Regions from separate parts of the Vreelandella sp. H-I2 genome, predicted to be linked through region 2. Evidence: predicted binding sites of a transcription regulator. Region 2 holds the regulator's gene; the other holds the start of a gene.
What was found. The regulator FliA, encoded in region 2, starts transcription of late flagellar genes. The targets are predictions, from matches to a motif close to CTAAAGTTNNNNNNNNNNCNGCCGATA.
Positions count from the first base shown of each region.

Region 1: fliD (flagellar filament capping protein FliD) is a predicted target of FliA. The motif match lies at 2,387-2,413, and genes of this name have one in related genera.

Region 1 is NZ_JBRAMC010000004.1:81,503-87,772, reverse strand. It holds gene ACUVOF_RS11190 (YqhA family protein) at 1-423, shown strand, start outside; gene ACUVOF_RS11185 (serine hydrolase domain-containing protein) at 429-1,460, opposite strand; gene ACUVOF_RS11180 (hypothetical protein) at 1,826-2,182, opposite strand; gene fliD (flagellar filament capping protein FliD) at 2,497-3,858, shown strand; gene fliD (flagellar filament capping protein FliD) at 4,062-5,453, shown strand; gene ACUVOF_RS11165 (FliC/FljB family flagellin) at 5,804-6,270, shown strand, end outside.
Region 2 is NZ_JBRAMC010000006.1:49,367-55,636, reverse strand. It holds gene ACUVOF_RS15385 (adenosylcobalamin-dependent ribonucleoside-diphosphate reductase) at 1-628, opposite strand, end outside; gene ACUVOF_RS15380 (hypothetical protein) at 838-1,416, shown strand; gene ACUVOF_RS15375 (OmpA/MotB family protein) at 1,460-2,137, opposite strand; gene ACUVOF_RS15370 (motility protein A) at 2,143-2,964, opposite strand; gene ACUVOF_RS15365 (RNA polymerase sigma factor FliA) at 3,005-3,706, opposite strand; gene ACUVOF_RS15360 (flagellar protein FlhE) at 3,734-4,162, opposite strand; gene ACUVOF_RS15355 (hypothetical protein) at 4,188-4,754, opposite strand; gene flhF (flagellar biosynthesis protein FlhF) at 4,751-6,270, opposite strand, start outside.

The DNA.
Region 1 (6,270 bases), on a different contig from region 2:
ATACTTTTTATTGTTGGCACCGTGGATATTTTAAAAGTGGTGGCCGATGTGCTGGGTTACTACCTGTTGGGCGGCACTCAAGATATCCATGACAGTTTGGTGCCCGATATCATCATTGCTGTCGATATTTATCTGATTGCCATCGTCTTGCTGATATTTGGTTTAGGCGTTTACCGGCTGTTTGTCTCCCGTATTGATCAAGCGGAAGTGCGCTATCCTCAACACCCCTTTAACGTCGCATCGCTTGATCAATTAAAAGACAAAATTGCCCGCGTGGTCATTCTGGCGGTGATTATTGAATTTTTCCGCGCCGTGGTGGATATTCGTTTTGCCACGCCGCTCGAAGCCATCTATTTAGCGCTCTCCGTATTAGCGCTGGCGGCCGCTATCTACTTGATGGGGCTGGGCCACAAAGGCGAGTAAGCGGTCTAAAACGCCGCCTTTTCGCTTGGCGATAAAAGCCCCACTACCAATCTATTCAACTGATGCTGGAACTGCCCGCCCGGTGAGGGTGGGCTGGGGTTCGAGGTGATCACTGCCGTCATCTTTCGCTCAGGAATAACGTACAGTGCTTGACCACCGTAGCCGCGGCCGTAGTAAACATCTTCACCTGCCAACTGGGTAATAAACCAACCGAAGCCGTAACCGTCCCCGGTCCAGCGTGACGTGCCGCGTGGCTGCCACGACGCCTCTACCCAGCCTTCTGGCAGAACGCGCTCGCCATTACCTGTTTCATCAAACACGATGCCATCATTGCGATACAGCTCGCCCACCTCTATCAGCGCTCGCGGCGAGAGCTGCATATCATTGCCGCCAAAATAGATGCCTTGCGGATCACGTAACCAGGGGCGAATAGAAATATTGAGCGGGCCACCCAGTAAACGCTGAGCAAGCGCATGGGTCGTTTCGCCGCTGGCGTGGGTGAGGGCGGCAGAAAGCAGATGGCTGGTGCCCGTGGAATAGAGCATCTCTCCACCAGGTTCATCGACAAAAGGGCGGGTCAGTGCATCGTTAACCCAGTTGTCGCTAGCCACCCAGGCGCCATAGTTACTGCCGGAGGTACGCTCCAACCCTGCTTGCTGGGCGAGTAGATGCGCCACGGTGATCTCGCTGACTTTTGGATCAATACCGCTAGGCAGGTGTTCGCCAAACAACTCAACCATGGGTTGATCAACGGATTCGATAACACCCGCTTCAATCGCCGCGCCAGTAATCGCGGCCAGCACGGTTTTGGACAGCGACTTGATATTGGTAGGCGAGGCAACACCCGGCCCGCCCTGATGATGCTCATGGATAATGTCGCCGTCATAGGCCACCACCACGCTGTGGATGCGGTTTAGCGCCTGGGCCTGTTGGTCGAGTGCCTGCAGTGCATTCGCTGACGGTTCATTTGCTGCTGCAATAGAGATAGAGAACAATGACATAACAGCAAACGAAACCAGTAAAGCAGTAGCGTGCATTGCAGCACCCTCTGTAACAGTGGCAAAGGTTTGAGGTGTAGATGACGGGGAGGTTCCTCAAACGCTTCGGATATGACGAGAGATGTCACTTCCGAGTAAGGAAATGTACCTAGACTACGCAAAAGAAGAAAAAGCCTGCTAGGCTATGGGGGTAACTTAAGGGCAAGCAACTATTTGATTTTCCCCGAAACGCAATAAGCAAGGAGCGCAAAAATGCGTAATATTATTTATATCATTGGTCTTATCGTGGTAGTTCTCTTCATTCTTTCGATGCTCGGTCTGCGTTAAGCCCAAACAAAAACCGCCCGTAGGCAGCACCTACGGGCGGTTTTTTTATGCGCAGTTTTAATGCCGCATGGATAGGCCTAAGCGCAATCAGCGGCCCCTTGGCCAAACATATCAAACATCATTTCACGGCCAAGGCGGGTCAATACAAGTCGGCCATGCTCATTTAAAGTGGCCGCTTCACTGGCTTCCATTACCTGTTGGCAGGTGGCCCAGGTGGGCGCTGCCGCGCTAAGCGCTAACAGTTCACGGCGGGCTAAGCCACGCTGGGGCAGGGTAATGGTTTCAAGGACATGGCCGTTATCGTAGAGCAGCTCAGCGGCAACCGACAAACATTGGCGAAGGCTACGCTGAATATTCGCGGCGTTAGATAGCCCCTGAGGCGATTGAATAGGGCGTTGTACAGCCATTTCTGGAGACATTAGTTCGGGAGGCATCGTGTGTTCTCCTGCAGTCAGCCCAAGGTGGGCTTGTTGCAGTGCATTATAAACTAACGTCTAGATTAGACCAAGGTCTATCATTAGGTGAAGATGGGATGCTTAATGTGTTTTAACTGAGTTTACCTCAGACTATAAGAACGTTATTTATCGCTTAGCACACACGTTCTGTAACATTTAAATACCTAAAATAGAGTGCAATTATTCAAGTTTACGGTTGAATAGCCGAAGGTATTCATTAATACATCGATAGGCTTCTGCATGGGGCAGCGTAAACATTAGCGTAACGACGTTATAAAAAAGGACGGTAAAGCATGGCTTCCATTTCATCACTCGGTATTGGCTCAGGGCTAGACCTCAACGGCTTATTGGATCAATTGCAAAAGGCCGAGGAAAAGAAGCTTGTTCCGATTTTGGAGCAGCAGGAAACCCAGCAGACCAAGATTTCCGCCTATGGTCAGCTACAGAGCGCGCTCTCGCAGTTTCAAACTGCAGCAGACGCACTCAATGACAGTACTCTTTACGAAAGCCTCTCCACTAACGTGGGTGGTTCAGCCATCACGGCGTCTGCCGATGCGGAAGCGCAGGTTGGCAGCTATAACGTCACTGTGAATACCTTAGCTACTCGTGGCACGCTCGCTTCAGAAGGGGTGGCAGCTGCTGATCAAGTAATTACGGATGCTGACCACAAGTTAACCCTGAACTTCGCTGATGGTACCACCCAAGAGATCGATATAGCGTCAGGCAGCACCCTCGAAGATATCCGCGATTCAATTAACGCCAACGAAGATTCCGGTGTTAACGCGACTATCATCAATGACGGCACCGATTACCGCCTTGCGCTTAGCTCTAGCGAAAGCGGTGCTGATGCTTCTATTACCAATTTCAGCTTCGATGGTACGGCACCGTTTACTGCCGATACCGCTAACACACTACAAGGCGGTACTGATGCATCGCTCACCGTTAACGGCATTGACATCACCAGCTCTTCCAATCAGGTTGAAGGCGCTATCCAGGGCGTGACACTTAACCTAAAAGAAGTGGGCGATAGCACGGTTACCGTTGAGCAGGACACTCGCGTTGTTCGTGAGGCTGTTACCAACTTTGTGGAAGCCTACAATGGCCTTAAAGATAAAATTGGCGATTTAACCAGTTTCAATTTCGAAACCGGCGCAGCGGGTGAGCTTTTAGGCGACAGCACCATCCGTACTGTCGAGTCGCGCTTGCGTGATGTGCTGGGTGGGGCTGTTGAGGGTGAGTTCTCCATTCTTAGCGATATTGGTATTTCGCACAAGTACGATAGCGGGCTTGGGTATAGCAAGCTTGAGATCGATGATGACAAACTTGATGATGCCATTGCCAATAATCAAGGCGCGCTTGCAACCTTCTTCGCAGGCGATACAGATGGTGCGGGTATGGCGGGGCAAGTTAATACTACTGTCGAACAATTGCTTAGCCCTAATGGCCGAGTGGAAGGAGCGATTAGCGGGGCGGAAAATCTTAGCAAATCGCTTGTAGAGCAATATACCCGTATGGAGCAATCAATCGAGCAAACGATTTCTCGTTACCGCACACAGTTTGGCCAGCTGGATGGTATGATTGCGCAAATGAACCAAACCAGTAGCTATCTCACCCAGCAGTTTGATGCGCTGGATGCGCAGCTAGGACGTGGTTAATAATCCCCACCGACTCATCAATACTCTAAAACGCCTGCTCTAAGCAGGCGTTTTTGCTGGCAAAAGAAAAACAACCCATTTAGCGAAAGAAAAAGAGCTAAAGTCATCCGCTAATCAGTCGATAAGATTGTATATGACAATTGCCAGCGTACACTCATGCGCTGCATGTTTTGGTTTAGCCTTTTCACTGAGGAACACCCAGTATGGCGACGATAACCTCCCTTGGAGTTGGCTCGGGTCTTGACCTGACTGGCCTATTGGATCAACTGCAGAAAGCAGAGCGCGGTAAGCTTGCGCCCATCACGCAGCAGAAAACACAACAGCAAGCCAAAGTTTCAGCCTATGGCCAGCTGCAAACATCGCTGAACGCTTTTAAAGACGCAGTAGGGAAAATAAACGACCCTGAACTCTATCAGAGCCTGTCTGCCAATGTGCAGGGAGAGGGCGTAAAAGCCACAGCCACAGCCGATGCATTGCCCGGCAGTTACCGCGTTCAAGTTAGCCAGTTGGCCACTGCGGGTACGCTCGCTTCCGGCCGTGTTGATGATCAAGATGCTACGCTCGATTTACAAGGGGCGACTGCGTTTCAGCTTAGCTTTGGCAATGGCGATAGTATTGATATTGCACTGACAGCCGGTAGCAGCCTAAGCGATATTCGTGATGCGATTAATGCGGACAAAGAGTCGGGAGTCAGTGCCTCTATCATCAATGATGGCACGGGCTATCGATTGGCGTTGAGTTCAAAGGAAAGTGGTGCTGAGGCCTCCATCAACAGTTTTAGCTTTGTGGATGCCGATGGCGCGGCTGTGGCTGGGCCCTTTGGTGAAGATGCCGCTACCCAACAGATGGGTAAAGATGCTGTGTTGAAGGTAAATGGCATTGATATCACCAGTGCCAGTAACCAAATTGAAGATGCTGTTCAAGGCGTCACACTCAACATTGCAAGTTTAACGTTGGACGACGGCGAGACGGCTACTAGCACGGTAAGCGTCGAGCGAAATACCCTGGCGGTGCGCGAGGCGGTAGGTGCGTTTGTCAAAGCCTATAACAGCTTAGAAGGGACAATTAATAACCTTACAAAATACGATAGTAAAACCCAAACCGCCGGTAAGTTGCTAGGAGACAGTACGGTGCGCACCATTGAGTCTCGGTTGCGCAGTGTGATGATAGGGAGTGTGGCAGACGGTGAGCTTTCGACCCTTAATCAGTTGGGGATTACCTTGCAGCGTGACGGTACGCTGAAGCTTGATGAAGACAAGTTAAGTGATCTAGCGGCCAAGAACCCCGACGCGCTCAACGATTTTTTTGCTGGTAAAGATGAAGCAAGCGGTATGGCAGGGCAGCTAACCACGACGCTAAATAACTTGTTAAGTGACAACGGGACTATCAAAGGCGCTATTACGGGGGCGGAGAACCGCGTAAAAAGTTTAGATGAACGCTACGAGCGTATGGAAAAGACGATTGAGAGCACCATCGCCCGATATCGCAAGCAATTTGGTCAGTTGGATGGCATGATCGCACAAATGAACCAAACCAGTTCTTACCTCACCCAGCAATTTGATGCACTTGATGCACAACTAGGCCGCAAGAAATAACGTTAATCCCAAGATCGAATGAACAAACGGCCTCCTATAATTGTGAGGCCGTTTTTATATGTGAAGTAATGCAATGCCATGATCAAGCAATCACATTGCGAGCCGGAATGGGTGCACTATAGGAGGCAGCTTTAGCTCGCAACTCTTTACCTTCAGCTAGCCACTCCCAAGCTATTAGCAAGTATCCATACAAGCATGAGTCACCTGCTATTTCAGTTACCAACTTTTACATCTTTTTTTACCACTTCCCCTAAAGATCCCCCTCGCGCTGCCGTTAATTAATATAACGGCACAAACAGTGGCCGAAAGCAGGCCTCAGGGCCAGTGTCCAAAGCAAGGAGTCTCACACCATGTCAGTGATCAATACCAACATCACAGCGATGATCGGCCAAAACAACCTTGGCAAATCACAGAACGCACTGTCTACCGCGATGGAGCGTTTGTCCTCTGGTCTGCGCATCAACAGCGCTAAAGATGACGCCGCTGGTCAAGCCATCGCCAACCGCATGACCTCACAGATCACTGGTCTGTCACAGGCTCAGCGTAACGCCAACGACGGTATCTCCGTTGCGCAAACCGCTGAAGGTGCTCTTAACCAGGTAAATGACAACCTGCAGCGTATTCGTGAACTTTCTGTTCAGGCATCTAACGACACCAACTCAGCGAATGACCGCAAGTCTATCCAGGACGAAATTGATCAGCGTCTGACCGAGATCAACCGTATCTCTGAGCAGACTGACTTTAACGGCGTTAAAGTACTGGCTCAAGACCGTAGCTTGTCTATCCAGGTAGGTGCCAACGACGGTGAATCAATCGA
Region 2 (6,270 bases):
ACAGCGACAGATTAAACTGACGCAGGCGACCCGCTTCGCGCTTAGCCTGGATAAATTCGCGCACATCCGGATGACCTACATCAAAGGTGCCCATCTGTGCACCGCGACGACCACCGGCAGAGGCCACGGTAAAACACATCTTGTCGTAGATATCCATAAACGCCAGCGGGCCGTTCGTGCCTGCGCCAGCGCCAAATACAAACGCCCCCTTATGGCGCAGCGTTGAGAAGTCGTAGCCGATACCGGCTCCCGACTTCAACGTCATGCCCGCATCGACCACCGAGTCGAGAATATCGCGCATGGAATCACGAATCGTGCGCGACACGGTGCAGTTGATCAGACTTACCGCCGGTTTGTAGGCCTCTGCACCCGCATTAGAAAGAATACGGCCTGCAGGAATGGCGCCGTTTTCAAGCGCCCAGCGGAATTTCGGTAACCATTCTTCCGCTTTGTCACCTTCCACCGCTGCGAGGGCGCGTGCAACACGTTCAAACGTAGCACCGACATCCTGATCGACTGGTTGGCTATGACGGTCCTTGAGACGATATTTGGCATCCCAGATTTCCTGCGAGGGGGCCTGCATCGGAACGTCATTAGAGGTCTTCATAGCCTTAGCAGCGGTACTCATGTCGCAAAACTCCTTCACAGCGGGGTGAATATAGCGCTCAAAGAGAGCGATTATACGTGCCATCGGCGTGAAGTATAGCCTTGACTTCACACTACATAAGGGCCTTTTTTCATTCTTTTCTACCATATATAGAAAAATCAGCGCGTTACTCTTTTGCTGGGCCTCCACACGCTATAGGCTAGTGTTTTTTTGGCTAACTGGCTTCAAGTATGCTCACAACTCACTCCCAACGCCTCGCCACGCTAACATGCATTGCCATGGTGACAGCCTTGTTGGCAGCCACCATGCCCGCGGCTAATGCGGCCACGTTCAATACGGACGAGATAGACACGCATGACCATTGGCAATCGTTAACGCTCTCGCTGGGCGGCGACCAGCACTATCGTGCGGTAGAAGTTCACAGTTATTCAGACGCCACGCTTAGCCTCAATGCGACTCAAGGCGTATGCGATTTACCCTGGCTGGAGATGCGCGTCACCCTTGAACAGCAGCAGGGTGAAAGCCGCGCAGTTAACCTAGTGCCCGCCCGGCTGCGTGTTGATGAGCAGCCGGTGATTGATACCATGGCAGAGTTTATTACCGAACGGGGTGACAATGGCTTTTATGCCCACTTCTACCTAAGCGACCTGGAATCCCTGATGGCCGACATGCGCCAAGGCGAGCAGCTGTTTCTCGGTTTTGACCAGGAAGAGCGCGAGCCGTGGTATATGACCTTTAGCCTGCAAGGCGCCGACGCTGCGATTTCACGGATGCTGGGGCAGTGTGAAAATAATGGGTCGGCGGCTTAGCAGCAAAAATAACGTATAGCGTAGAAACTCAGACGCGCCTTGGTTACCTATTCCCCTCGGCCTGCTGCCTTAGCAGTAGCTCGACGCGCCGATTTGCAGCGCGGCCATCTGCGGTTGCGTTCGGTTCCATGGGTTGGGTATCCGCATAGCCGACGGCTCGCATACGTGAAATATTGAACCCCTGGCGCTCTAAATGGCGCACGACAGCGATAGCCCGCGCTGATGAAAGTTCCCAATTAGAGGGGAAGCGCACTGTCGAAATGGGCACGCTGTCGGTATGGCCTTCTACCGAAATCTGCCCATCAAAACTGGCGAGTACATCCAAAAGGCTTTCAACCACCCCCTGCCCTCGAGGCGTTAACACCGCTTGGCCGCTGGGGAATAACAGGCTGGTATCAATCCGCAGCGTGACCCCTTCACGCCCCTGCGAAACGCTGACACCAGGAATATTGAGCCCAGCAAACTGGGGCTGCAACCCTTCATGGCGGGGCTGTATACCAGTGGCCAAAGAGGCTAACGGCAACGACGTTATAGCGCTTGCCGACTGCATGTAAGCAGTATCAGCCGCTTCTCCTCCACCCGGCGGCGTCAGAGAGAGCAGTAGTACAAAGAGCGTGATTAACAGCGTCAGTACATCTAAATAACTGGTTAGCCAACCATCATCGCCATCGCCTGGCGATGGCGTCATTTCCAGCGCATGGCGCGTATCACGGTCTAACATGCTGGCTATCCCTTGGCCGCCGAACTCACCGACGAATCAGGCCTTGGCTTGACACTATTGTCGCGAATTTCATCGTGGTAGTTTGCGACAAAAGAGTTGAGGGTCTCTTCAATAAACGACGGCAGGCGGCGCTTGGTAATCAGCGAAATACCTTCCAGTACCATGTTCATGGTAATTAAGCGCTCTTCAGTGCGGCGCTCTAACTTCACTGCAATCGGCTTAAACACTAAGTTGGCGAGTAAAATGCCATAGAAGGTGGTTAGCAGGGCGACTGCCATGCGTGGGCCAATCACCTGCAGGTCGCCCGCATCCATGACTTCCAGCATATTCACCAGCCCCACCAGGGTGCCGATCATGCCAAACGCTGGCGCGTAGGTAGCCATGGTACGAAATATTTGTGCTTCGGCATGCTCACGCGCTTTAAGACGAGCAATGCGCCAGCGCAGCATGTCAAAAATTTCGTCCTCTTTGGTATTGGCAATCACCAGTTGAATGCCGGTTCGTAAAAACGGATTACGCGTATGCTCCAGCTCGCGTTCTACCGCCCGCACGTCGCCTTTAAACCATAGCCGCGACATATCCACCAGTTCGCGGATATCGTCACGCATATAAGTATTTTCGCGCCGAAATACCAAGCCCACCAACCGCACAACACGCACGACTTCTTTCAGTGGGTAGCTGATAAAAGTTGCCGCCAAGGTACCGGTCACTACAATGGCCAGACCCGGCCAATTGATAAAGCTTTCGGGGGACTCTGCAGTGAAAAACAGCACACTGACCAACAGTAATATGCTGGCAAAGATGCCTATTAACGTCGAAGGATTCATCCACGGCTCCTTGCCGGTCACAAGTGAGTAAAAAGCGGTGTTATGCCGAGTCGTGTAAACGTGCGCGTAAACGACTTACGGCCTGACTGTGCAGTTGAGAAACGCGTGATTCCGTTACGCCCAATACAGCCCCTACTTCCTTGAGGTTGAGTTCTTCTTGGTAATACAGCGCCATTAGCAGCTTTTCACGTTCGGGTAGAGCCTCGATAGCTTCAATCAACGTTTGTCGCTGCTGACCATCTAGTAATTGCTCAAACGGCGAGCTGTTCAGCTCACTACTGACTGGCTCACCGCCCTCGGCAACCAGATCTTCATACGGTAACAACTGGCCGCTATTGGTATCATTGAGAAGTTGCTGATACTCATTCAACGGCATCTCAAGATGGAGAGCGATTTCGTGTTCTTCCGGTGCCCTCCCTAACTGTTGCTCCAGTTGGCGAACGGCACCGTCAACCGCACGCGCTGAGCGACGCACACTGCGCGGTAGCCAATCACGGGTGCGCAATTCATCCATCATTGCGCCCCGAATGCGCTGACTGGCAAACGTAGCGAAGGTTGCGCCTTGGGTAGCATCGAAACGTCCGAGTGCTTCCAACAGCCCCACCATGCCGGCCTGAATAAGGTCATCGAGCTCAATGCTGGCTGGCAAACGGACCTGAAGCGTCAAGGCCTGACGTCGCACCAGTGGCATGTATTGCGTCAACAGCTCGTTTTGTTTAATCCTGCCTTGTGCTGTGTACATCCTCTTCGCCTCGCGGCTATACAGCCTTCACTGATAGTTCACAATCATTTGCAACCCCTGCACACGAACAGGCCGCTGGCCTGGGCGTAAAGCGAAGCGAAAATGCAACGGCGCATTGGCTCTTTGTCCCGCTAGTGCGGTAGTAGAGCCACGCATACCTGTTAACGCAACGCACTGCTCAGGATGGCACAACCAGGCGTTTAACAGCGCACCAGGGGGAGATTGAAATTGCCACTGAATACGTCCGAGCTGACCTGATTGGAGGTTAATGCCGGCAGGCGGAGAAGCGTTCTGACTAGCACTTGCTCGATCACTCATGGCCACCATCATTCCAGGGATCTGGGCATTCCAACTGCCGGCTGCCGCCTGGGCACTTCCCGTTAACCCTATCAGTAGGCAGCCTACCAGCAGCAGCACAATTCGTAGCAATGTTCCTCTTACTACCCAGCTTAGCATGCTAAGCCTCCTCGGCGGAGTATGCTCATCGTGCAAGCACCAATAGTTCCATATTTAAGTAGTACTCAGCAGCTCCGCGCAAGTTATCGAGCAACCCCTGACGAGGCAAGTTTGGCTCGTGAAGCGCCAGCAAACGGCGTGGACCGCCCCGTTCATGCAGCTGACGCAAGGTACGGTACATAGCGGCAAAGGCGTCGGCGTCGCTATTGATCCACAGCGCCCAGCGGCTATATTGTTCACGTAATTGAGCCAGGTCGGCAGTTTCCGCCATGACGACACGAATATCCCAGTCATCAGGCGTACCCGCCCAGCTGCGTCCTTGCGTTGACCACTGCCCCAGTCGCGCTTTGACCTTGTTCACCTGGGCTGCACCATTGCCGGGTAGCCCCACCACAATAAGCGGAATTTTGGGTCTGGGCGGCGCTAATATCGTTGTCTCTTCAACCGTCTTTACCGTCGGCGATAATAAGGGGGAAGCGTGTTCGGAGACATGCTCTGCCGCCGCGACATCAACTGCATCCTCAGTCTGCTGCTGTTGGCGCTGCAGATTGGCCCACTTGCGTAACCCTGAGGCTTGGTCTTGACCACTCACGCCACACCCTCTCGACTAACACTGCCCATTTGACGAATCGCATCGCGGGCCATAAACGCGTATACCAGTGCATCAAGCATGCCGGTATCGCGACGACGACGGCTCGTGCCTGATAGGCTAAGTAGATCACCGCGCAGCGTTTGTGCCCCTTCATCATCAGCAACATCGAGGTGCCCGGCGACCGCCGCCACACCGCTGGCCATTAGCAGACGCACTTCGGCATTTAGATCACCACTGTCGGCTTCTTTTAACTGCTGCCAGGCGCGGCGCGTCAACGTTGATAAACCATCACTTTGTAGCTGTGTTAGCAATAGCGAGAGCACCTCTGTCCCTAATCGAGCCGGGGTAAGCCAATAGCGGCGCGTCACCACTTTCGCGCTTTCAGGGTCGCGAATTTCCCCATACCAAGCGAGCAGCGCATAGCCTGTCGCGTCTTCAACTTCAGCGTAGGCAGTCCAAAGTTGTACAGGTTGACCACGAAAGCGTACACCCACTTGGTGCGTCAGTACGCTGTCACTAAACAACTGACGAATGCTCTGGCGCTCATGATGAAAGAATACCCGATGACTGGGGGCCACTTGGCTGACCCAGGTCAAATGCTCGGCTTCCAGCCACGCCAACGCGTCGGGCTCGGGTAAACGTGGTAGTAAGTGTACCGCTACACCACTTGATTCAGTCAGCGCGGCTAAGCGCGGCTGCCAGCCCGCGGCATGGCGATGCTGTAGCCAGGGTAACGCCAGCCATGCGCCATCTATATCCAGGCCAATGTCGGGCATTGCCCAATCACAGCCGCGTTCGTTTCGCCGTGCTGACCACGCCATGCCCAAGGTAGTATTCGCCGCCGGATAACCGGCGAGCAAAGCATTCAAGCGCTCTTCCTGCACACGGCTCGGTAGTGAAGCCAAGTCCCAGATCGCCTCTAATTCTGAAAACCCAGCAATTCGTTGGCGTAACCGCGCCAGTAGCGACGACAAGCGACGCCCTTGCCCCAATACATCACGCGACCAGCGCGGCATTCCCATTGGCGCATCAACATGGTGGACGCGCTCACGGTTCGGCGTCGCCGTTTTCAGCGCTTGATCCACCAACGTATCAGCACTGGCAATCGCCATATCTTCCGGCACCTGCTGGCCATAAGACCCAAACAGCACGCGCATGCCATGGCGCATAACAATATCCAACACCGGCGCAAGGCGACCCGCCTCATCCTGCTTGGTGATAATACAATCGTCTAATTCTGCACCCGCGGCCCGCGCTGCCTGCCGATAACGTAACACGACCTCTTCGAGCGTCTCCGGCTGACTGGCCGCATTCAGCAGTAGTACTAGGCGCACTCGGGAGCGCCCCCCTTGAAGGTGGGCAATTTGCTCAATGACTCGCTGGTCACGCTGGCTCATGCCTACGGTATCAATAATCACCCACTGTTTGCCCTGCAAGCGACCCAGCAAATCGTCGATGGGCTGTTCGGCATCCAGTGCGTACATGGGCGTATCCAACAGTCGCGCATAGATGCGCA